One region of the Mycobacterium sp. NBC_00419 genome, then DNA from elsewhere that is predicted to be linked to it. Evidence: predicted binding sites of a transcription regulator. Region 1 holds the regulator's gene; the other holds the start of a gene.

Evidence for each region. The regulator LexA, encoded in region 1, represses DNA repair genes until DNA is damaged. The targets are predictions, from matches to a motif close to CGAACANNTGTTCG.
Region 2: cofD (2-phospho-L-lactate transferase) is a predicted target of LexA. The motif match lies at 4,211-4,224, and genes of this name have one in related genera.

Annotation. Positions count from the first base shown of each region.
Region 1 is NZ_CP107931.1:4,969,275-4,981,515, reverse strand. It holds gene OG976_RS23810 (metal-dependent transcriptional regulator) at 1-274, shown strand, start outside; gene OG976_RS23805 (DUF4192 domain-containing protein) at 284-1,342, opposite strand; gene sthA (Si-specific NAD(P)(+) transhydrogenase) at 1,501-2,913, shown strand; gene OG976_RS23795 (trypsin-like serine peptidase) at 2,918-3,715, opposite strand; gene OG976_RS23790 (proteasome assembly chaperone family protein) at 3,870-4,844, shown strand; gene OG976_RS23785 (alpha/beta fold hydrolase) at 4,876-5,898, shown strand; gene OG976_RS23780 (PhzF family phenazine biosynthesis protein) at 5,938-6,624, shown strand; gene nrdR (transcriptional regulator NrdR) at 6,632-7,096, opposite strand; gene OG976_RS23770 (LysM peptidoglycan-binding domain-containing protein) at 7,196-7,678, opposite strand; gene lexA (transcriptional repressor LexA) at 7,883-8,581, shown strand; gene OG976_RS23760 (LGFP repeat-containing protein) at 8,603-10,675, opposite strand; gene OG976_RS23755 (acyl-CoA dehydrogenase family protein) at 10,848-12,008, opposite strand; gene OG976_RS23750 (phosphorylase family protein) at 12,179-12,241, shown strand, end outside.
Region 2 is NZ_CP107931.1:4,129,701-4,141,941, forward strand. It holds gene OG976_RS19710 (NDP-sugar synthase) at 1-73, shown strand, start outside; gene OG976_RS19715 (DUF559 domain-containing protein) at 192-1,100, shown strand; gene OG976_RS19720 (NUDIX hydrolase) at 1,116-1,658, opposite strand; gene OG976_RS19725 (coenzyme F420-0:L-glutamate ligase) at 1,655-2,998, opposite strand; gene cofD (2-phospho-L-lactate transferase) at 2,995-3,996, opposite strand; gene OG976_RS19735 (WhiB family transcriptional regulator) at 4,294-4,647, shown strand; gene OG976_RS19740 (metallopeptidase family protein) at 4,655-5,077, opposite strand; gene OG976_RS19745 (DUF3499 domain-containing protein) at 5,238-5,663, shown strand; gene OG976_RS19750 (phosphomannomutase/phosphoglucomutase) at 5,740-7,134, shown strand; gene OG976_RS19755 (TobH protein) at 7,131-8,204, shown strand; gene manA (mannose-6-phosphate isomerase, class I) at 8,212-9,438, shown strand; gene OG976_RS19765 (cation diffusion facilitator family transporter) at 9,453-10,373, shown strand; gene OG976_RS19770 (FAD-dependent oxidoreductase) at 10,330-11,736, opposite strand; gene OG976_RS19775 (alkane 1-monooxygenase) at 11,957-12,241, shown strand, end outside.

The DNA.
Region 1 (12,241 bases):
GGATACCTACGCCCGCCAGCCCGACTACAACCTGTTTCGCCTCACCGAACTGCCCGCGGGCTCACCGGTTGCGGTGGTGGTGCGCCAGCTGACCGAGCATGTCCAGGGTGACGTCGGGCTGATCAGCCGGCTCAAGGACGCCGGCGTGGTGCCTAATGCCCGCGTCCAGGTCGAGAACAACCCGAACGGCAGTGTGACGATCATCATCGGCGGCCACGAGAACGTCGACCTGCCGCACGAGATGGCCCACGCCGTGAAGGTCGAGAAGGTCTAGCGCACACACCTAGACCGCCCGGCGCCCGAACATCCGGCGCGGCGGCAATTGCACCCCGAGCCGCCTGGCCAACCGGTAACCGGTGCCCGCGAGTTCTCTGATCTGCTCCGGCCGCATCCCCGACTGCAGTGCGGTGTCGAGCATGCCTGCCATCCGGTGCTCCGGGTCACCGCGCAGCGCCGCCTCCAGCGACAATCCCGCCAGTGGGCCGTCACCCCGGGCATAGGCTGAAAACGCCAGCAACACAAGGGCTTCCACTCGCCACGGATCCGGCAGCGTCCGGGCCAGCACCGCCCACAGCGTCTCGGCCTGCCCGGCCCCGGACCCGACGGCCAGGGCGTAGAGGGTGTCGCGCACCGCGACATCGGTGATCGCGCACGCCAGCGCCGCCAACTCGGCGTCCTCGAGCCGGGCGGCGGCACTGACCCTGGCGGCCGCCGCGATCGCCGCCTCCACGTCACGGCGTCCGCACCCGTCGGGGTCGGCGCGCCGACGGGCCTCCCTGTCGCTAGCGCACTGCCCGATCAACTCGATCAGCGACTCGGTGTGCGCCGGATCGGCAACAGCGATCACCGCCTGCAGATCGGCACGCCGCCCGTAGAGCCGCCTGCCGTCGAGCACCGCAGCGGCGGCCAGCGGTGAGGCCGACGGGTCCTCGACCGGACCGGTCTCCCCGCACCCGTCCACGCAGTGCCAGGTGCCGCCGGCCACGATGCGGTCGACCACATGGGCGGCGTACAGCGCCATGTCCTGGTCTGCCAGGGCCGCCGTCAGCGACTGGCACACCTCGCGGTAGTCCTCGTTGCACATCGGGCACGGCGCGCCCTTGTCGTCGACGATCACGGCGATGGCAGCCTCGGCACCCGAGGCCGCCGCGACGTCGATCAGATGCTCGATCTTGCCGGCCATCGCGTCATCGAGGTCGACGCGCATGACGGCCCCCATCTGATCGTGCTCGAGCGCGACGAGTACCAGGGACTGCTCGGGCACGAAGCCCAGCACGGCGGGGATGGCGGCGATAAGCGCGCCGGGACGGTTGATGCGGTAATCAGGGCGGTAGGTGGTCATGCCCCGACGCTGTCAACCGACACCGTCACGACGGGACTGCCGGGCCGCCCGGGGACCGAACCTGTGGATGAAGTGCGGAGTGGGGATGGCGCACTGTTCACGTCGTATTGACATCGTCGGCATGCGAGATTCGGCAAACCGGCGTACACCTGTTGCTCATGGGTTTGGAATACGACCTCGTCGTCATCGGTTCGGGTCCCGGCGGCCAGAAAGCCGCCATCGCCGCGGCCAAGCTGGGCAAATCGGTGGCGGTCATCGAGCGGGGCCACATGATCGGCGGTGTCTGCGTCCAGACCGGCACGATCCCGTCCAAGACGCTGCGCGAGGCCGTTCTGTACCTGACCGGTATGAGCCAGCGCGAACTGTACGGCGCCAGCTACCGGGTCAAGGACAAGATCACGCCCGCCGACCTGCTCGCCCGCACCCAGCACGTGATCGGCAAAGAAGTCGACGTCATCCGAAACCAGTTGATGCGTAACGGCGTCGAGCTCTACATGGGCCTTGGCCGATTTCTCGACGAGCACAACCTGACGATCGAGGACCCCACCCGGGCCGAGCATTTCACCATCAGCGGCCGCTATGTCGTCATCGCGACCGGAACCAAACCGGCGCGGCCCGCCGGGATCTCATTCGACGACAACCGGGTACTGGATTCCGACGGCATCCTCGACCTGAAGAACATCCCGACCTCGATGGTGGTGGTCGGCGCCGGCGTCATCGGCATCGAGTACGCCTCGATGTTCGCCGCGCTGGGCACCAAGGTCACCGTCGTGGAGAAGCGCGACACGATGCTCGATTTCTGCGACCCCGAGATCGTCGAGGCGTTGCGCTTCCACCTGCGCGATCTGGCGGTGACCTTCCGGTTCGGCGAGGAGGTGACGGCGGTCGACGTCGGCTCGTCCGGCACCGTCACCACCCTGGCCAGCGGCAAGCAGATCCCCGCCGAGACGGTGATGTACTCGGCCGGACGGCAGGGCCAGACCGACCACCTCGACCTGGCCAACGCCGGTCTGGAGGCCGACAACCGCGGTCGGATCTTCGTCGACGACAAGACGTTCCAGACCAAGGTCGACCACATCTACGCGGTCGGCGACGTCATCGGCTTCCCGGCGCTGGCGGCCACCTCGATGGAGCAGGGCCGGCTGGCCGCCTATCACGCCTTCGGCGAGCCGACGGCCGGCATGACTGCGCTACAGCCGATCGGCATCTACTCGATCCCCGAGGTGTCCTACGTCGGCGCCACCGAGCAGGAGCTGACCAAGAACTCCGTCCCCTATGAGGTCGGGGTTTCCCGCTACCGCGAGCTGGCCCGCGGCCAGATCGCCGGCGACTCCTACGGCATGTTGAAGCTGCTGGTGTCCACCGAGGACCTCAAGGTGCTCGGCGTCCACATCTTCGGCACCGCAGCCACCGAACTGGTGCACATCGGCCAGGCCGTGATGGGCTGCGGCGGGACGATCGAATACCTCGTCGACGCCGTCTTCAACTACCCGACGTTCTCCGAGGCCTACAAGGTCGCGGCGCTCGACGTGATGAACAAGCTGCGGGCGCTCAACCAGTTCCGCCAGTGACCGGCTAGCACTCGGAGTCGAACGTGTTCGGCGCGGCGTCGCCGGGCCCGCCCGCCTCGGCACGCTTCAGCAGCGCTGCGGTGGCCTCGTCGAAGGGCGCCGAGTAGGAGACGCTGTCCTGGCAACCGCCGGCATCGCGACCGCCGATCACCCCGACCACCTCCGGGCCCTTGATCCACGGGGCGCCGCTGGTGCCGTCGACCAGACCGCCGCACTGCAGAGTCTGGAAGCCGCCTTCGTCCAGCCCGGCGATCGTGTCGCAACTGAGCGGGTTGCCGCCCACTCCGAGCGGATAGCCGACGATTCGCACCTGACTGAACTCTTTGGGCGTGGCGCCCAGCACCAGCGCAGCGCCTGCCGCCGTCTCGATCGCGCCGCCACCAGGCCTGCTGACCCGCAGGAAGGCGTAGTCGGCCTTGGGGTCCTGGGTGGCAACCCAGCGCGGGTCGAGGTAGACGGTGTCCACCGTCCACACGTCGCCCGGGGCGGCCTTGTCGGCGAAACCGGGCACAAAGGTGGCCGGATAGCCTTCGGCCAGACAGTGTGCAGCCGTCAGCACCAGGTCCTTGGAGGCCGATCGCACCACCGATCCGGTGCAGGTGTGGGTGTCGGTGCCGCCGAGGAACAGCGCGCCGACCGCGGGCTGGGGCGCCACCGGCTCGGCCGTGATGGCCACACCGTCGGGTTTGGCGGTCTCGGCGGCTTTGGCCGGCGGCTCACTGGCTTGGCCGCAGCCCGCCACCACGGCGGCAGCTGCCGCCATGCTCAACGCCGCCACAACGGTCCGCATGCAGGAGATCATGCCCGATATCGTCGGCGAGCAGGGAACGAGCGCGACCACGGCTGCGTTGTCCAGAGACGGGCACACCACGGCGCTGTGCCGGATCTGCGAGACACTAGGTGTATCGGTATGACCGCGACGATGACGTCGCAGGACACCGCGAGGAGGCGAAACCATGGCTGACGAGCAGGGACAGCAGTATCAACCCGAGCCCACCGGGATGTACGAACTGGAGTTTCCGGCACCCCAGCTGGCGTCGTCCGACGGGCGGGGCCCCGTGCTGGTGCACGCACTGGAGGGGTTCTCCGACGCCGGCCATGCCATTCACCTGGCCGCCGAACATCTGCGCAACGTGCTGGACACCGAGTTGGTCGCCTCATTCGCCATCGACGAGTTGCTCGACTACCGCTCGCGGCGGCCGGTGATGACGTTCAAGACCGACCACTTCACCAACTATGACGAACCGCAGCTGAACCTCTATGCGCTGCACGACAGCTTGGGGACGCCGTTTCTGCTGCTCGCCGGGCTGGAACCCGACCTGAGATGGGAGCGGTTCGTCACCGCGGTGCGGCTGCTGGCCGAGCGGCTCGGAGTCCGGCAGACCATCGGGCTGGGCACCATCCCGATGGCGGTGCCGCACACCCGCCCGGTGTCGATGACGGCGCACTCCAACAACCGCGAACTGATCACCGACCACCAGCCCTGGGTGGGCGAGGTGCAGGTGCCGGGCAGCGTGTCGAACCTGCTGGAGTACCGGATGGCCCAGCACGGCCACGAGGTCCTCGGGTTCACCGTGCACGTTCCGCACTATCTGGCCCAGACCGACTACCCCCTCGCCGCCGAGGCGCTGCTGGAGCAGGTGGCACGGACGACTTCGCTGCAACTTCCGCTGCGCGCCCTCACCGAGGCCGGTGCATCCGTGCGCACCAAGATCGACGAGCAGGTAGAGGCCAGTGCCGAAGTCGCTCAAGTGGTGAGCGCGCTGGAGCGACAGTACGATGCATTCGTTGCCGCGCAGGAGAACCGCTCGTTGCTGGCACGCGACGAGGAACTCCCCAGTGGTGACGAACTCGCCGGGGAGTTCGAGCGATTCCTGGCCCAGCACGCTGAGGACCTCAAGGACGGTCTCACCGACGACGGCGAGACCTGAGGAAGTCCCCGCACCGACGATGAGGTTGGAGATGCCGCAGCGAAAGCCCAACTTGCAGCCGGTGCGGGAAGTCACTCCGACGCTGCACTTCAAGACCATTCACGGCTACCGCCGCGCGTTCCGCGTCGCCGGATCCGGTCCAGTGCTGCTGTTGATCCACGGCATCGGTGACAACTCGACCACCTGGCATTCGGTGCACAGCAAGCTCGCTCAGCGCTTCACCGTGATCGCACCCGACCTGCTGGGCCATGGCCAATCCGACAAGCCACGTGCCGACTACTCGGTGGCGGCCTATTCCAACGGCATGCGGGATCTGCTCAGCGTGCTCGATATCGACAAGGTCACCGTGGTCGGGCACTCGCTCGGCGGCGGCGTGGCCATGCAGTTCGCCTACCAATTCCCCCAACTTGTCGAGCGACTCATCCTCATCGGCGCGGGCGGGGTCACTAAGGACGTCAACATCGCGCTGCGATTGGCCTCGCTGCCGCTGGGGGGCGAAGCCTTGGCGCTGCTGCGGCTACCGATGGTGCTGCCCGCGCTGCAGGTCGCAGGCCGGGCGTTGGGTACCGTCTTCGGCTCGACCGGACTGGGCCGCGACATCCCCGATGCACTGCGGATACTGACCGATCTTCCCGAGCCGACGGCATCTTCGGCGTTCACCCGCACGCTGCGCTCGGTGGTGGACTGGCGCGGCCAGGTGGTGACCATGCTCGACCGATGTTATTTGACGGAATCCGTTCCCGTGCAATTGATTTGGGGTGATCAGGACGCCGTCATTCCGGTAGCCCACGCCAAGATGGCACATTCGGCCATGCCCGGTTCGCAGCTGGAGATCTTCGCCCGATCCGGGCATTTTCCGTTCCATGACGACCCCGACCGGTTCGTCGAGGTGGTGCAGCGGTTCATCGACTCCACGGCGCCGGCCGTGTACGACCAGAGCGTCCTGCGTGAGTTGTTGCGGACCGGCATCAGCGAGCGCTTGGTCACCGGCTCACTGGACACCCGGGTGGCGGTGCTCGACGCGATGGGCACCGACGAACGCAGCGCCACCTGATCTGTGCAACCAGCGCAGTGAGCGTCGTAGAGTCGGGTCATGACCGTCGACGTCACTGTCTTGCGGGTGTTCACTGACTCCACGGGCAACTTCGGCAATCCTCTCGGGGTCGTCGATGCCTCAACGGTGCCCGCCGGCGAGAGACAACGGATCGCCACCCAATTGGGTTATAGCGAAACGATATTCATCGATCTGCCCGATCCGGGCTCAACGACGGCGCATGCGCACATCTTTACTCCGACCACCGAACTGCCGTTCGCCGGGCATCCGACGGTAGGCGCGGGCTGGTGGCTGCGGGAGCAGGGCACACCGGTCCACACCCTGCAGGTCCCCGCAGGCATCGTCCAGGTCGGCCACGACGGCGAGCTGACGACCGTTCGAGCTCGCGCGGAATGGTCACCGGAGTTCGCCATTCATGACCTGCCATCAGCCGAACACGTGCTGGCCGCCGATCCGGGTGACTACGCCGATGACGCCGAGCACTACCTGTGGGCCTGGCTGGACCGCGAGCAGGGGCACATCCGGTCGCGGATGTTCGCCAACGATCTGGGGGTGCCGGAGGACGAGGCGACGGGTTCGGCGGCGGTCCGCATCACCGACCACCTCAGCCGCGACCTCACCATCACCCAGGGCAAGGGTTCCCGGCTGCAGACCTGGTGGAGTCCGGAGGGGTGGGTGATCGTCGGCGGCCGGGTGGTCGATGACGGAGTGCGGCGACTGGACTAAGTCGGGCTCAGCCGGAGGTTCCGACACTTCGGTGAGCCCGCAGCGCCTCGATCTCGCGTTCGAAATCCTCAGCCGAACTGAACGACCGGTACACCGAGGCGAAGCGCAGGTAGGCGACCTCGTCGAGTTCGCGCAGCGGGCCCAGAATCGCCAGGCCCACTTCGTGACTGGGCACCTCGGGTGATCCGCCGGCCCGCACCGTGTCCTCGACCTGCTGAGCGAGCAGGTTCAACGCGTCGTCGTCGACCTGACGGCCCTGGCAGGCGCGGCGCACCCCGCTGATGACCTTCTCCCGGCTGAACGGTTCGGTGACACCGCTGCGTTTGACCACGGCCAGGACGGCAGTCTCCACAGTGGTGAATCGCCGGCCGCATTCGGGGCAGGATCTGCGCCGCCGGATCGCCTGGCCTTCGTCGGTCTCACGCGAGTCGACGACGCGGGAATCGGGATGACGGCAAAACGGACAATGCATGACCGCTCCTTCGCCGCCGCAGCCGGGTGATGTGAACCACCCAGAGCCTACCCGGGCCATCCACCGGAGTGGGTCGTCGCGGCTCACGGCGCCGGCGAATCAGCCGATGGGCGCGATGAGGGTCTGCCCCGCATCCAGCGCGGCCGAATCGAGTTTGTTGAGCTCGCGGATGCGCTGGACGACCTGGGCGACCGGCGCCTCGGGTGCCACTCGGGAGGCGACCTGCTGCAACGTCTCACCGGCCTGCACCCGCACGACCGCGAGCTGATCGGGGATCGCCGCCGGCGCCACCTCCGCGGAGCTGAAGTGGAACAGCGAACCCAGCCACAGTGTGGTCAGCGCCGCCAGCCCCGCCAGCACGATGGTGACCGTCGTGCTGACCGGTCGGCGAGTGTGGGCCGCACGCGACACGGCAACGCCGGTGCCGCGGTAGTGCAGGTGGCCCACCGCCGGTCGCGCGGGACCAGGCCGGTTGTCGCGGGCACCGGCCGGACGCACCCGCACGGGCGAACCGGACCTGACCGGGTGCCGCCGATGCTCCGACGGCCACGCCACCACCTGCAAATCGTCGATGACTGTCATGTCCGCTCCTTCCTCCGATGCGCCCGACTGTTCGCTCTTGTGTTCGAAATATACTCGATCATGTGTTCGATGTCCGAACATGTGAGCGAGCGTGTCGGAAGAATAAAACGGGGCACCGACAAGTTTTCGCCTTGCGCGACCGAACATGCGACACGCTCGAACAAATGTTTGATTGTGTCAGCCCGGGCGACTACATTCGGCGCTATGAGTGACCGCAGTGAGACACCGGGGACCGACACCAGCAGCCGCGGCGGGGGTTCCGACAACGGATTGACCGAACGGCAGCGGACCATTCTCGAGGTCATCCGCGCATCCGTGACCACCCGCGGCTATCCCCCGAGCATCAGGGAGATCGGTGACGCCGTGGGGCTCACCTCGACGTCGTCGGTGGCCCACCAGCTGCGCACCCTCGAGCGCAAGGGCTTCATACGCAGGGATGCCAACCGGCCGCGTGCCGTCGACGTCCGGAGCGCGGAGGACATGCCGACGCCATCGGTGACCGAGGTCGCCGGCTCAGACGCCCTCCCCGAGCCGACGTTCGTGCCGGTCCTGGGCCGGATCGCGGCAGGTGGTCCCATCCTGGCCGAAGAGGCCGTCGAGGATGTCTTCCCGCTGCCGCGCGTACTCGTCGGCGAAGGATCGCTGTTCCTGCTGAAGGTCGTCGGCGAATCGATGGTCGACGCGGCCATCTGCGACGGCGACTGGGTGGTGGTGCGCCAGCAGAACGTCGCCGAGAACGGTGACATCGTGGCCGCCATGATCGACGGCGAAGCGACGGTCAAGACGTTCAAGAGAACCGGCGGTCAGGTGTGGCTGATGCCCCATAACCCGGCCTTCGACCCGATCCCCGGTAACGACGCCGCCATCCTGGGCAAGGTCGTCACCGTCATCCGCAAGATCTGACGGCGGGGCCGCTAGTCGGCGCTATTCGGCCTTGTGGAACCCGTTGGCCTGGGCCAGTTCCTCGCTGGCGAACCACACCTCAGGAACGGTGTGCTCGTAGAGCTCGGACTCCGGCGTGTAGTACAGACCGGAGTGGGTGTTGGCCTTGATCACATAGCCTTCCGGCGCCTGATACGGATCGGCCAGCGGCAGGTGGATCGCAGGACGGGCATTGTCCTGTTCGTCGTGCGGATCCGACTGCAGCTCTTCAGCAGGCTCGACGGTCACATCCTCGTCAGGCACGAGCGGGACCTCGTCGGGTTCCTCGGCGGCACGACGACGACGCGGCGTCGCGATACCACCCATGTCGAGGCGCCACATCGACTGTGACTCTTCAAGATTGACTGCGGCGTGGCGGCCCGAGTCGCTGGCTTCCTCGGACTCCTCCTCGACCTCGGCGTACTCCGCATACTCCGGGTGTGCGTCGCTCGCCTCGGTGTCGGGTTCAGGCTCGGCCGGAATCCGGGTCGGCGTGGTGTCGATGGAGTCCTGGTCGCCGTCGAACACGTCGTCAGGACCGGGCATGGTCTGGGTTCCCAGACCAGCGGAGGACCAGTTGAACCCGGAGGAACTCGGAACCTCAGCCAGGCCGCCGTCGGGATAGGAGGAGTACCGCGACGATTCCGAGTCGCCGGGCCAGCGATCGTCCTCGTCGTACTCGGAATCCTCGAAGTCGTCGTCGTCCTCGACGTTGGCGGCGCGGCGGCGTTGCAGCCACAGCAGACCCATGGCGAGCACGCCGATCAGCAGCACTGCCGGGATGATCACCAGCAGCCACCACCAGTGCCAGGTGAACGACTTGCCGGGCTTGCCGTCCGCGCCCGGCGCACCGGGCGTCTGCGGGGCGGTCGCCACGGGCACCTCGAGGCCCGACAACTGCCCGGCCAACTCCGGCGGCTTGGTAGTGAAGGCATTGGTGGCTTTATTAAAGGAGATCTCGCCACCACTGAACTTCTGGGTAACCGTGTCGCCGTCGGCGCTCTGCTCGCCGGTGGGCACGCCGAGCGAGCCCGTCGCGCCGCCGAGTTTGGCCCAGGCCGCGTTGATCGCACCGCGGACCACGATCGCGCCGTTGTCCGGCGTCCAGAAGATCACCGGCTTGTCCGCTGCGCTGAACGTGCTCACCCGGCTGTTGGGTGCGCCGCCGTCAGCCTCGGTGCCGGTCGGCAGACCGAGGTCACCGGTCGGGCCACCGGCCGACTCGTACTTCGACAGGATCGCGCCGGTCACCGCGTGGGCGCCGGTCGCCGGCGAGTAGAAGATCTTGCCGCCGGCGTAATCCTGCGCGGCGCCGTCGCTGCCGACGGTGTACTGCGCACCTTGCCGTGCGCCCAGCACACCGGAGATACCCCCGGCTTCCCGCCAGGCCTGGTTGATCAGCGTCGTCGGATCCGACGGGACCTCGACACCGGCGAGGTTCGCGGCCAGGTCAGGCGGGTCAGTGGTGAACACCTTGGAGGCGTCGTTGTAGGACACCGTGCCGCCGGTGAACGTCTGGGTGACAACGTCGCCGTCATAGGTTTCGTCGCCGGTGGGAGCGCCCAATGTGCCACCGGAACCGCCGAGCTTGTCCCACGCGGCATTGATGGCGCCACGCACAACCCATGCGCCGGTGTCTGCCGTCCAGAAGATCGCAGGCTTGTCGCTGGCGCTGAACGTGCTGACCCTGCTGTCCGGGCCGAGCAGGCCGGCCACCTCGTCGATGGTCGGGAAGCCGAGGTCGCCGTCGGCGGGGCCGCCGAGTGCCTGGTACTTGTCCAGGATCGCGCCGAAGAGAAGGTGAGCGCCGGTAGCCGGGGTGAAGAAGATCTTGCCGCCGGTGAAGTTCTGCGCGAATCCATCGCCGACCGGGTAGACGTCGCCGTCCTTGCCACCCACCGGCGACCCGTCTCCGCCGGCGGCCTGCCACGCCTGATCGATGGCCGCGTTGGCGGCATCGCTTTCCGGTGATGCCACCACTGCAGGAGCAACCAGCAGCGCCGCCGCAGCCGTCGCGACCACGCCAAGCGCTAGTCGCCCGACGCCTCTGCTGAGACGACTTCCAAGCCAGGTCATGTAACTCCCCTGCGTTCCGATCACGATTCCTCTAGTTATAGTCCGCGTCAACTCTGCGTCAGCAGAACACGACACGCGGCTATATCCGAGATACGGCACGCAGAAACCCCGGAAAACGGCACTAAGTCGTGACAAAACTGCAGTACGCGGCTACCGGAGCGGACGGCCGGGCCTAGACGCCCAGGCTGCGCCCGATGATCTCCTTCATGATCTCGGTCGTCCCGCCGTAGATGGTCTGCACGCGGGCGTCCAGGTAGGCGCGGGCCACGTTGTACTCGCGCATGTAGCCGTACCCGCCGTGCAGCTGAAGGCAGCGGTCGATGATCTTGACCTGGGCTTCCGTGGTCCACCACTTGGCCATCGCGGCCTGCTCGGCGGTCAGCTTCTCGTCGAGGTGCAGCCGGATGAACTCGTCGACCATGATCCGCACCGCCGTGGCCTCGGTGGCCAGCTCAGCCAGCAGAAAGCGGCTGTTCTGGAACGACCCGATCGGCTTGCCGAACGCCTTGCGCTCCTTGGTGTACTGGATGGTCTCGGCCAGCACGGCCTCGATGGCGGACGCGGCCATGATGGCGATCGAGATCCGCTCCTGCGGCAGGTTCTCCATCAGATAGATGAAGCCCTTCCCTTCTTCGCCGAGCAGGTTCTCCACCGGCACCTTCACATCGGTGAACGACAGCTCGGCAGTGTCCTGGGCGTCGAGGCCGACCTTGTCGAGGTGACGGCCGCGCTCGAAACCCTCCATGCCGCGCTCGACGACGAGCAGCGAGAAGCCCAGCGCACCCTTCTCGGGATCGGTCTGGGCCACCACGATGACCAGGTCGGAGTTGATGCCGTTGGTGATGAAGGTCTTCGACCCGTTGAGGATGTAGTGATCACCCTCTTTGACCGCGCGGGTCTTGATGCCCTGCAGGTCACTGCCGGTACCCGGCTCGGTCATGGCGATCGCCGTGATGAGCTCACCGGTGCAGAACTTCGGCAGCCAGCGCTGCTTCTGCTCCTCGGTGGTCAGGCGCAGCAGATACGGCGCGACGACGTCGTTGTGCAGCGAGAAGCCCAGTCCGCTGTAGCGGCCGGCGACCGTCTCCTCCACGACGATGGTGTTGTACCGGAAGTCGTCGTTGCCACCGCCGCCGTACTCCTCCGGCACCGCCATGCCCAGGAAGCCCTGCTTGCCGGCCTCCAGCCACACCCCGCGGTCGACGATCTTGTCCTTCTCCCACTGGTCGTGGTACGGCGCGACGTGGCGCTCGAGGAAGGCCCGGTAGGACTCGCGGAACAGCTCGTGCTCCGGCTCGAACAGCGTCCGGTCGTACTTGACGGCAGTGCTCATGGGTATACCTCCGGGGAATCGGTGTAATCGCTGGGCGTGCTTGCCACGAGAATAGACCAACCGAGTAGTTGGTCGAGAATCGGCCGGACGGGCGCGCTCCCCCGTTCACTCGGAGTTCGAACACCGGCGGTGTGACGCCGTTATCGTGTCGCCAAGTCGGGATGGTGGGCATGTGGACAACGGTTCAATCGAATAAGCGCCGCTGGTTGTGGGTTGTCGCACTGGCAGCCGGT
Region 2 (12,241 bases), 840 kb from region 1:
GCTGCGCGGTGCTCGGGTGTGGCCCGGCGTGACGATCCCCGATTGTGGAATCCGCTACTCGTCGGACATCTAGCCCCGGCCGAGTGGCCACTTATGCCACGGCTCCGGCCGAAAAGCGTGTCATAAGTAGCCACTCGCGGGCCTGTGGATGGGTGACAACCTGACCGGCCTCCGCGTGTCAGGGTGCGGTTATGGCGGTCATCGATGCACCTTTGCGGGGGTCTGAAGCGTTGTCGGCCGGCCTCGTCAGTCGCCGGGCCCTCGCCCGCGACTACCGCCCGATCCACCGTGACGTATACCTACCGCGGGATTGCGTAGTCACCGCCACGGTCAAGGCGAAGGCCGCGTACATCTGGTCGGGAGGTACCGCGACGGTAGCCGGGCTGTCCGCGGCCGCGCTGTTGGGATGTCGCTGGATCGACGATCACCATCCGGCTGAGCTCGTACGACGCAACGGTAAACCGGTGCCGGGCATCGTCATCCATCGCGACATTCTTCACGGCGACGAGGTGTGTCGCGTCGCGGGAATCCCAGTGACGACGCCCGCCAGGACTGCGTTCGACCTGGGGCGTCGCCCAGGGCTCGACATGGCCGTGGTCCGCATCGATGCGTTGTGCAACGCAACCCGGCTGCGCCGTAAAGACATTGATCGTGTGCTGGTTCGACATCGCGGCGCCCGGGGGATCGCCCAATTGCGTGAAGTGCTCGAGCTGGTGGACGGTGGAGCGCAGTCACCTCAAGAGACCCGGACCCGGTTGATCCTGATTCGTGCAGGACTACCGACTCCGGCCACCCAGATCAATGTTCTCGACGACTGCGGTCACTTCGTTGCGCGAGTCGACATGGGGTGGGAACAGTGGAAGGTTGCGGTGGAGTTCGATGGTGCCCACCACTGGACCGACCCCGCGCAGCGCGCCCGGGATATCAACCGCCTGGCCGAACTGGAGGCGTGCGGCTGGCGGATCGTCCGGGTCAGCGGGGACCTGCTACGCCATGCGCCCGGAGTGGTGATCGACCGCGTCGTGGCGGCCCTGATCGCGGCTGGCTGCCCCATCGAGTGGCCACTTATGCCACGGCTCCGGTCGAAAAGCGTGTCATAAGTAGCCACTCGCGGGTCAACGAGTGCGGGAAAGGCCCACTGCCACCAGGTGCGCCAGCGCGCCGTCGGTCCCGGGCGGAAGCGTATCGGCAGTCCACCACGCCAGATCGAGTGACTCGTCGCTGATGGCAATCTGCGCGTTCGCCGGGGCGCGTGCGATGAACTGCAGATCCAGATGACGCGTCGGCACACCCAGCGAGCAGGTCAACGGGTGGACGTGGATGGCGCCGAGGTCGGCGTCGATGCTCAGCCCGTCGATGCCGGACTCCTCGGTGGCTTCGCGCAGCGCGGCCGCGACGATATCGGAATCCTCCGGCTCGCAATGCCCGCCGAGTTGCACCCACCGTCCCAGCCGCGGGTGCAGGGTCAGCAGCACCTTGTCACCGGAATCGGCGACCACCAACGCCGAGGCGGTGATATGGCCTGGTACGCAACTGCGTTGGCAGGCATCCTCGCGGGCGTACAGGAACGCCAGCACCGCGTGCCGAAGCGTGTCCTGGCTGTCATTGGGTGGCTGCCAGTCTGTCAGCAGCTCGATCGCCGAATCCCGCACCGTCATCGGCGCACCAGCAGATCGCCCACCGCAGCGGGATCGCGCGGCTCAGGAGGCTCGACGGGGTAGCCGATCGCGATGGCGCCCAACGGTTCCCACTCCGGCGGCAGCTCGAGTATCTCGCGCACCAGGTCAGCGGCGAAGATCGTCGAGCCGATCCAGCAGCTGCCGACCCCGCGCACTGCCAGCGCCACCAGTAGGCCCTGCACGGCTGCACCGACTGCCACGGTGAACATGGTGTGTTCGGCGGCAGTGCGCACCGGATCCGGATAGCTGTGCGCACCTTCGGGAACCAGGAACGGGATGACGACCTCCGGTGCGTCGTAGAGGATCTGGCCGCGGGCGACCCGCTTCTCGACGCTGTCGGCGGGCCTGCCGTCACCGGTCAGGTCGGCGCGCCAGGCGTCCTTCATCCGGTCCAGGAGCGTGATGCGCCTGCCGCGGTCCTGCAACCAGACGAACCGCACGGGCCGGGTGTGATGGGGCGCCGGTGCGGTCAACGCCTCGGCGACCGCCTCCTCGATGAGGGTCGGATCGACCGCCTCCTCGGCGAAGCGGCGGGTGGAGCGGCGCAGCAGTTGGGCTTGGCGGCGGCCCAACTCGATCGACTCGGCGGTGCCCAGCCAGAACAGGTCGTCCTCGCCGCCGCGCAGCAGTCGCGCCGCGGTGGACCCGTCATCAGGCAGGTGAAGTCCGCGCACCACCGCGATCGGGACCGCGGTGAGCTTGCCCTTGACCAGATCGGCGGCGGCGGCGATCTCGTCGGCGACGGCGACTTCGGTGACGAGCAACTCGTTTCCGTGGGTATCCACCGCGCCTGCGTAGGCATAGAGCACCGGCAGCCCCGCGGCGCCGATCGCGGCGTCGGTCTGCCCGTTACGCCAGGCCCGGCCCATGGTGTCGGTGATCAGGACACCGACATCGACACCGAGCCGCTCACGCAGGGCCGCACGCAAGGCCGCGGCACTGCGATCCGGATCGACCGGAAGCAGCGCCAATTCCGTTGTGCCGATGTTGGACCCGTCGACTCCGGCCGCGGCCTGAACCAGTCCGATTCGATTCTCGGTGATCAGGGTTTTGCCCTTGCGGGCCAGTACCCGCACCGCCTCGTCGTTGATCAGTTTGCGGCGCAGCGCGTCCCGCTCATCAGGGTCGGCGGGGGCGGGCACGATGCGGCCCTCGCACTTGGAGATCACCTTGCTGGTGACGACAAGGATGTCGCCGTCGCGCAACCACTGCGCGGACTCGGCGACCGCCGCTGCCAGATCGTCACCTGGCCGGAACTCGGGAAGTCCCGCAACGGGCAGGATTTCGATGGGTGCGGCGCTGCCATGCTCGCGGCTCACGGGGTCACGCCCGCCAGTTCCAATCCGGCGCGGACCATCTGGGCGGTGACATCGGGGCTGGACATCAGCAGCGGAATGGATTTCACCGTCACGCCGGGGATCTCGGCGTGGTCGCCTTCGGAGATCAGCCAGTAGTCGAGGATCCCGGTTGACGAGCGTGCGCCGTAGTGCCGGCCGACTGCCTGGGAGGACGTTTCGACACCGATCACCGACAGGCATTCGTCGGCCATGCCCCGCAATGGTTTTCCGTGCACGATCGGGGAGTAGCCGACGATCGCCGCGCCGGTGGAGCGCAATGCGGCCCGGATGCCCGGGATGTTGAGGATCGCGCCGATGCTGACCACCGGATTCGACGGTGCCAGCATCACGACGTCGGCGTCGGTGATCGCGTCGACCACACCGGGTCCGGCTTTGGCGGTCTCGGACCCGACGAACGCGAAACTGTGCGTGGGCACTTGCGCTCGATAACGAACCCACCATTCCTGGAAGTGGATTGCCGTGCGCTCACCGGTCTGCGGGTCGTCGATCACCACGTGCGTCTCACACCGGTCGTCACTGGCCGGCAGCAGTCGGGCGCCGGGGGACCAGCGGTGGCACAACGCCTCGGTCACTTGGGACAGCGGATATCCCGCACGCAACATCTGGCTGCGCACCAGATGCGTGGCCAGATCGCGGTCACCGAGACCGAACCAATCCGGCTGAACGCCATAGGCGGCCAATTCCTCCTTGGCGTTCCAGGTTTCGTCGCGATGTCCCCAGCCCCGTTCGGGATCGATCCCGCCGCCCAGGGTGTACATGCACGTGTCCAGATCCGGGCAGATCCGCACGCCGTGCATCCAGGCGTCATCGCCGACGTTGACCACTGCCGTGAGCTCGTGATCAAGATCGCCTGTGGCTCCGGATTTTTGGTCGGCGAACTGACCCAAACCCAGTAATCGCTGCACCCCGAGCAGGAAACGGGCGCCTCCCACGCCGCCGACCAGAACGGTGATCTTCACACCGATCGACACTAGGCGGTCGGGTGTTTGGGCGCGCACGCGGTCACGATCGAGTCACCACCGAGACACGCCGGGGCATCGACTCGCCGAATTGTCCGAGGAAAGTGGTATCAATTTTGGTTCTTTCGCTTGACCGGACCCCCATAGGCGTGTCTAATCACACCAGTGTCATTTCGCGGTCCACCTGCCGTTTTCGGTGTCGCAGACCGAGATTCGACCAGATGTTCGAATTGGGATGGCCACACTCGAATAGTGGGCGACATGCAGGAATCTACGAAACCAGGTGAGGAGGCGGAAATGTCCTATCAGCACTTCATTGGAGCGCTCGGGGCCCCGCACACCATTACCGGCTCGGAGAACTCGGGGGTAACGGCGCGCACTCACTTGAGTTTGGTGCCCGATCCCATCGATGTGCTCCCGATGGAACCGGGGGACGAGCTGTGGCAGGAGAAGGCGCTGTGCGCCCAAACCGACCCTGAGGCGTTTTTCCCGGAGAAGGGCGGCTCCACCCGAGAGGCCAAGCGAATCTGCCTGGGCTGCGAGGTCAAGGACGCGTGCCTCGACTATGCCTTGGCGAAAGATGAGCGCTTCGGCATCTGGGGCGGGCTCTCCGAGCGCGAGCGCCGTCGCCTCAAGCGCGGCATCGTCTAGTCATCGTCTAGTCCTCGTCAAGACTCGGGTCGATGACCGACGGCTCGACCCCGAGATAGGTGGCCACCTGAGCCACCAGAATGTCATGCAGTAAGTCAGTCAGATCGATCGAGTCCTTGGCTCGGCGTTCGATCGGCTTGCGAAACAGCACGATTCGGGCTCGCGTGGAGTTGCCGCGAACATCGACCCCCGCCGGTATCAGCCGCGCCAACGCAATCGGCCCATCAGCCACCACTTCCGGGGGCCACTGGACACTGTCCGGATCCTTGGCCGCGATGCGCGGGATTTCGTCGACCGCGACATCCAAAGCGGTGAGCCGTTGTTGCCACTGCCGCTCGATGGGCTCGTAGGCCTCCAGCACCGCCATGTCGAATCGCTCGGCACGGCTGCGCCAGCCCGGTACCGTCGGCGGCAACAAGGGGCCGCGCATCTCGCGCCCACGGCGGGACCCGGCGCCACCGCCGGATCGACCGCCTCGCCGGGAACTGCGGGAATCGGCCACCGAGCGATCGTAACGGTTGGGAATCGACGCCTCCGCCGCTGCGCGTGTCCGCCCGCCACCTGCAATTGCCGCGCGATAGCCTCACGGCGTGAATGTTGCCCGTCGCTGCTGCAGGCCCGCGTGCCCCCATTACGCGGTGGCGACATTGACGTTCGTCTACTCCGATTCCACAGCCGTCGTCGGACCGCTGGCGGTCAATCGCGAGCCGCACTCCTGGGATCTGTGCATCGGTCACGCCAACCGCATCACCGCCCCGCTCGGCTGGGAGCTGGTGCGCCATGCCGCTCCGCTGCCTGAGTTTCTGGAGGACGACGACCTGGTCGCTCTGGCCGACGCCGTGCGGGAGGGCCGTGAACTGCCCTCCGGGCCGCCGATCGCCGGGTTCTCCGACCCGAGCGGTGCCGCGCACGCCACCGCACCCGGTGCGGGCCTCATGCCGTCGGCGATGCAACACCCGACGACCTCGGGTCGCCGCCGCGGACATCTGCGGGTCCTGCCCGATCCGGCCGACTGAGCCGAGAAGGACACCGCTAACGCGGCCCCTGAACAGATAGGCTGGCGGCCAACAGTTGCCTCAGTCAGGAGACCGCATGCCCAGGGCCGCCGCCGCGGTACGCCGTGTCATCAAGGCCTACGACGTGCGTGGTCTGGTCGGTGAGGAGATCGACGAGGCCTTTGTCGCTGATGTCGGGGCTGCGTTCGCCCGGCTGCTGCGCGACGAGGGCAGCCAGGCCGGCCGGGTTGCCGTCGGTTACGACATGCGGGACAGCTCGCCGACGCTGGCCGCGGCATTCGCCGATGGCGTCACCGGCCAGGGCCTCGACGTGGTGCGCATCGGGCTGGCATCCACCGATCAGCTGTATTTCGCGTCCGGATTCCTGAACTGCCCCGGTGCGATGTTCACCGCCAGCCACAACCCGGCCGCCTACAACGGCATCAAGCTGTGCCGGGCCGGTGCCAAACCGGTCGGCGACGACACCGGGCTGGCGATCATCCGCGACGATCTGATCGCCGGGGTACCGGCCTACGACGGCCCCCGGGGCCAGCTGCATGATCAGGATGTTCTCGAGGACTACGGGCAGTTCCTGCGGTCGCTGGTGAACCTGAGCGAGCTGCGGCCGCTGCGGGTCGCCGTCGATGCGGGCAACGGCATGGCGGGGCACACCACGCCCGCGGTGCTCGGCCCGCTGTCGGCGCTGACGCTGCTGCCGCTGTTCTTCGAACTCGACGGCTCATTTCCCAACCACGAGGCCAACCCGCTGGAGCCGGCCAATCTGGTGGATCTGCAGAAATTCGTGCTGGAGACCAAGGCCGACATCGGCCTGGCCTTCGACGGGGATGCCGACCGGTGTTTCGTCGTCGACGAACGGGGAAATCCGGTCTCGCCGTCGGCGGTGACCGCGCTCGTCGCCGGCCGGGAGCTGGCGCGGGAGATCGGTGCCACGGTGATCCACAACCTGATCACGTCTCGGGCGGTGCCCGAGCTGGTGATCGAGCGCGGCGGCATGCCGGTGCGTTCTCGCGTCGGACACTCCTACATCAAGGCCCTGATGGCCGACACCGGCGCCATCTTCGGCGGTGAGCATTCCGCGCACTACTACTTCCGCGACTTCTGGGGAGCGGATTCGGGGATGCTGGCCGCGCTGCACGTGCTCGCCGCCCTCGGCGAGCAGGACCGCCCGCTGTCGGATCTGATGGCCGACTACCAGCGCTACCAAGCCTCCGGCGAGATCAACTTCCGGGTTGCCGACGCCCCCGCTTGCGTCGAGGCCGTCCTGAAAGATTTTGGCGACCAAGTTGTTTCGCTCGATCACCTCGACGGTGTGACCGTCGACCTCGGCGACGGGGTGTGGTTCAACCTGCGCACCTCCAACACCGAGCCGCTGTTGCGGCTCAACGTCGAGGCGCCCACCTCCGAGGAAGTCGACGGCATCGTCGCCCGGGTGGGTGAGCAGATATCGGCCCACAGTGAGACCGTCACATGAGTTCGCCGCACGCGACGGTGGACTTCGACGACACCGACGGCCTGCTGGAAGCCGACCGCGACGGGCTGTTGCGGGCGGCGGCGATGGCCGGCGCCCAGGTGCGGGCCACCGCGGCCGCCGTCGAGGAGGGTGCGCTGGATTCGGTGCGTGCCGACCGCCCGCGAACGGTGGTCTGGGTAGCCGGCCGGGGTCCGGCCGAGGCGGCGGGCGCGATACTGACCGCCTGCCTCAGTGGTCAGGCCGGCGAGCCGATCGTGGTGGCCGCCGAGTCTCCGCCGTGGATCGGGCCGTTGGACGTTCTGGTCGTGGCAGGCGACGACCCCGCCGATCCGGTATTGGTGAGTGCCGCGGCCACCGCGGTTCGCCGCGGCGCCCGGGTAGTCGTGGCGGCGCCCTACGAGGGGCCGCTGCGCGACGCCACTGCGGGGCGCACCGCGGTGCTGGCTCCGCGGCTGTGGGTGCCCGACGATTTCGGCCTGTGCCGCTACCTGGCCGCGGGTCTGGCCACCCTCGAGGCGGTCGACCCCGCCTTGGGTGCCGATCTGACCGCACTGGCTGACGCACTCGATGCCGAGGCGTTGCGTAACAGCGCCGGCCGCGAAGTGTTCACCAACCCGGCCAAGTCGTTGGCCGAGCGCATGACAGGCCGCCAGCCGGTGCTGGCCGGCGACGGCGCGGCCACGCTGGCGCTGGCCCGGCATGCTGCCGCGGTGCTGTTGCGGGTCGGCCACCAGCCGGTGGCGGCAGCCGGTCTGGCCGATGCACTGGTTGCGCTTCGTGGCGGTGCGGCAAGAGGTTTCGCTGACCCGGTCGACGCGCTGTTCCACGACGAGGAGCTCGACGGGCCGTTGCCGAGCCGAACTCGGGTTTTCGCGCTGACGCTGGCGGCCGAGCGGGCGGTGGTGAGCGCCCGGGTGGCCGGTATGGACGATGTCCAAGTTGTGGGCGCCGAGGACATCGGGGAAGCTGGTTCAGTTCAGGTGCCGGCGGGGCGGGCCGAACAACAGCTGGCGACGCTGGCTGTCCGGTTCGAGATGGCAGCGGTATACCTGAGACTGGCAGGGGGATAGCAGGTCAGTGGAACTGCTACGAGGAGCGATACGCACCTATGCGTGGGGATCACGCACAGCCATCGCCGATTTTACCGGGAGGCCTTCTCCCACAGCGCATCCCGAGGCTGAGCTCTGGCTCGGTGCCCATCCGGGCGACCCGGCGTGCCTGGAGACGGCCGGTACCCAGACGTCGTTGCTCGACGCCGTGCGCTCCGATCCCGAAGGGCAGCTCGGACCCGCGGTGCGGGCGCGCTTCGGCGACGTGTTGCCGTTCCTGGTCAAGGTGCTCGCCGCCGACGAGCCCCTGTCGTTGCAGGCCCACCCCAGCGCGGAGCAGGCGGTCGAGGGTTACCTGCGTGAGGACCGGTTGGGCGTGCCGCTCAATTCGCCGATCCGCAACTACCGCGATCGCAGCCATAAGCCCGAATTGCTGGTTGCCCTCGGGCAATTCGAGGCGCTTGCCGGATTCCGGCCCGCGGCCCGCACGGTGGAGCTGCTGACCGCCCTGGGTGTCGCCAACCTCAACCCGTACATCGCCCTGCTCAGCGGACAGTCCGACGCCGATGGGCTGCGTGCACTGTTCACCACCTGGATCACCGCGCCCCAGCCTGATCTCGACGTCCTGATCCCGGCCGTTCTCGAGGGCGCCGTGAACTATATGCGCTCGGGGGCAACCGAATTCGAGGCAGAGGCCAAGACGGTCCTGGAGTTGGGGGAGCGCTACCCGGGCGACGCCGGGGTGCTGGCCGCGCTGTTGCTCAACCGGATCAGCCTGGCTCCCGGTGAGGCGATCTTTCTGTCGGCCGGCAACCTGCACAGCTACCTGCAGGGTGTCGGTGTGGAGGTGATGGCCAACTCCGACAATGTGCTTCGCGGCGGGTTGACGCCCAAGCACGTCGATGTGCCGGAGTTGTTGCGGGTACTGGACTTCACCCCGGCCGACGACGTGAAGCTGCACCCGCCGACGCATCGCGACGGTATCGAGCTGGTCTACCAGACCCCGGCGCCGGAGTTCGCCACGTCGGTGCTGGTGCTCGACGAGCCGAGTGTGGGGCATGAGATCGACGCGCCGTCGCGCCACGACGGGCCGCAGATTCTGGTGTGCACCGAAGGCACGGTGGTCGTGCGTGCCAAGTCCGACGTGGTCACGCTGCGGCGCGGATCCTCGGCGTGGGTAGCCGCTGATGACGGCCCGATTCGTCTGGAGGCGGGTGAGCCCTCGAAACTGTTTCGGGCTACCGTGGGCCTCTGACGAAGGAGGACCTCATGTCGACCGAGGGCAGTACCAAGGCGATCCTGGCGGCCCTGACCGCCAACGCGGGTATCGCGGCGGCGAAGTTCTTCGGATTCTTCATCACCGGAAGTTCGTCGATGCTCGCCGAGGCGGTTCACTCGGTGGCCGACACCTCCAACCAGGGCCTGCTGCTGTTCGGTCAGCGCCAGGCCCGCAAAGAGGCGGACAGCCTGCACCAGTTCGGTTACGGCCGTAGCCGGTACTTCTATTCGTTCGTCGTGGCCCTGGTGTTGTTCTCCCTCGGCGCGATCTTCGCGCTCTACGAGGGCTACCACAAGATCTCGCACCCCGCGCCGCTGACCTCACCGATGGTGGCAGTGGTGATCCTCGGTGTGGCGATCACCTTGGAGACCTACAGCTTTCGCACCGCGATGGTGGAATCCCGTCCGCTCAAAGGGAAGGGCAGCTGGTGGCAGTTCATCCGCCGCTCGCGTAACCCAGAGCTGCCGGTGGTGCTGTTGGAGGACACCGGCGCGCTGATCGGTCTGGTCTTCGCCCTGGCGGGTGTGGGTTTGACGATCGTGACCGGCGACCCGATCTGGGACGGTGTGGGCACCATGTTCATCGGCGCCCTGCTGGGGGTGATCGCGATCATTCTCATGGTCGAGATGCACAGCCTCCTCATCGGTGAGGGCGCCACCGCCGAGGAGTGCAGTGCGATTCAGGCCGCCCTCGAGCAGACCCCGCATGTGGACCGCGTGATCCACCTCCGCACCCAGTACCTGGGCCCCGAGGAAATGCTTGTCGGTGCCAAGATCGCGCTCGCTGCCAACATCGATCTGGCGACCGTGGCCGCCACCATCGACAACGCCGAGGCGGCGGTGCGGGCCAAGGTGCCCGCCGCCGCCGTCATCTACCTGGAACCGGATCTCGATCGCGCGCTGACCCGCTAGCGGTGCGCCGCTGGGCCCACCACAGCGTCATGTTGTGGCGCACCGCCTCACCGACGATCCGCGGCGAGGGCGCCATGTACAGGCTGTCGAGCAGGCTGAAACGGCGCAGGAACCACTCCGCCAGAACGGGATTCGTCTCGGCGGCGCCGAGGAACTGATCGAAGAGCTCACCCACCGGGCGGTACCACCACGGCGTACGGCCCCGGGCGCCGTGCAGAACGAGGTCACCTATCGCGGTCATGGTCCACACCGGATACGTCACCCGTGCCGTCGCGCGGTTCAGCTCGGTAGCCAATTCGTCTGTGCCCGAGTCTAATAGGCGACGCAGCTGTGCTGCCTGGAGGAAGCTCATGGTCATGCCCTGCCCGTAGGTCGGGTTGTGACTGGCCACGGCGTCGCCGACGGGGACGATCCCGGCCGGAAAGCGGCGCAGCTTGTCATACCTGCGCCAGCGGCTGGCGGGATAGCGGTGGAAGGCGACCTCGCCCACCGGCTCGGCGGCGGCGATCGCGTTGACGTGCGCTTGGGGTAATAGCTTGGCGGCCAGCGAGCACATCTCGCTGAGGTTCTGTGGCACGGGCGTATTGCCCACCGTGAACGTGGTCAGTCCCCAGGTGTGGTCCTCGTAGAACAGCATGCCCAAACCGGCCGGCTGCTCGCGGGAGGCGCCCGCAACCACGACCTTCTCGGCGAGCAGGCCGTCGGGAATTGTTAATTGCATTGTGGCATAGGTGATCCCGACATCGATGCTGTCCTCGCGTGGTCTGGCGAAGCCCCATTCATCGAGCCATGCCGGCAACCGGGTGCCGCGGCCGGTGGCGTCGACGACCAGGTCGCAGCTCTCGAAGACCTGGCCGCCGCCGGGCTCGGCCAGCAGCACACCGGTGACCCGCTGGCGCTCACCGTCGAAGCGAGGGGCGTTGACATCCCGGCGCCGGATCGCCACGTTCGGCAGCGCCGTGGTGCGCCGGCGGATCTGAAACTCCAGTTGCTTGCGGCTGGGCACATAGGTGGTGAACTCACGGCGCAGCCGGTGTGGGGTGCCCAGGACGTGACCGGCCGCACCGAAGTGGATGCTCTCGGGCCGGTTGTCGAGCTTGGGAACGCCGGCGGCCACCATGGCGTCGAGCAGCCCCGGATAGAGCGACTCGAGTTCGGCGGCCCCCCTGGCCATCAGGACGTGCACATGGCGGTCCTGGGGCACGGCATCTCGGTGGGCGGGAGCGTCGGGCAACGTGTCGCGGTCGTACACCGTCACCCGGTCGAAGAACTCCGAGAGCACCCGGGCCGTGCAGAGTCCGGCGATGCTCGCGCCGATGACGATTGCGTGGTGTCGCTGCGCGGGTTCGGTTGGTCTGCCCATGCCGGTCCTCGTACCCTCCCGCTTCGCCGGCCAACCCGGACCAGCAACTTTACAAAAGGATGGCGTTTGTCTAGACAGCCGACAAATCAACCTCTATAGTCAACTCATCAATGGTGATGGCACTCACATGGAGGTATTGGTCGTGACGTCTCAGTTGGATGCCGGCACTGCCCGGGTCGAACCCACGCAGTGGCGGGACAAGAAGCGCTACCTGTGGCTGATGGGCCTGATCGCGCCCACAGCACTGATCGTGGTGCTGCCCGTCGTCTGGGGGATGAACCAGCTCGGCTGGACCGCCGCTTCGCAGGTGTTCTTCTGGGTCGGGCCGTTCCTGATCTACATGCTGCTGCCCGCGCTGGACCTCAAGTTCGGTCGCGACGGCCAGAACCCGCCCGACGAGGTGATGGAGTATCTGGAGAACGACAAGTACTACCGGTACTGCACCTACATCTTCATCCCGTTCCAGTTCGTCAGCCTGATCTTCGGCGCCTACATGTTCACCGCG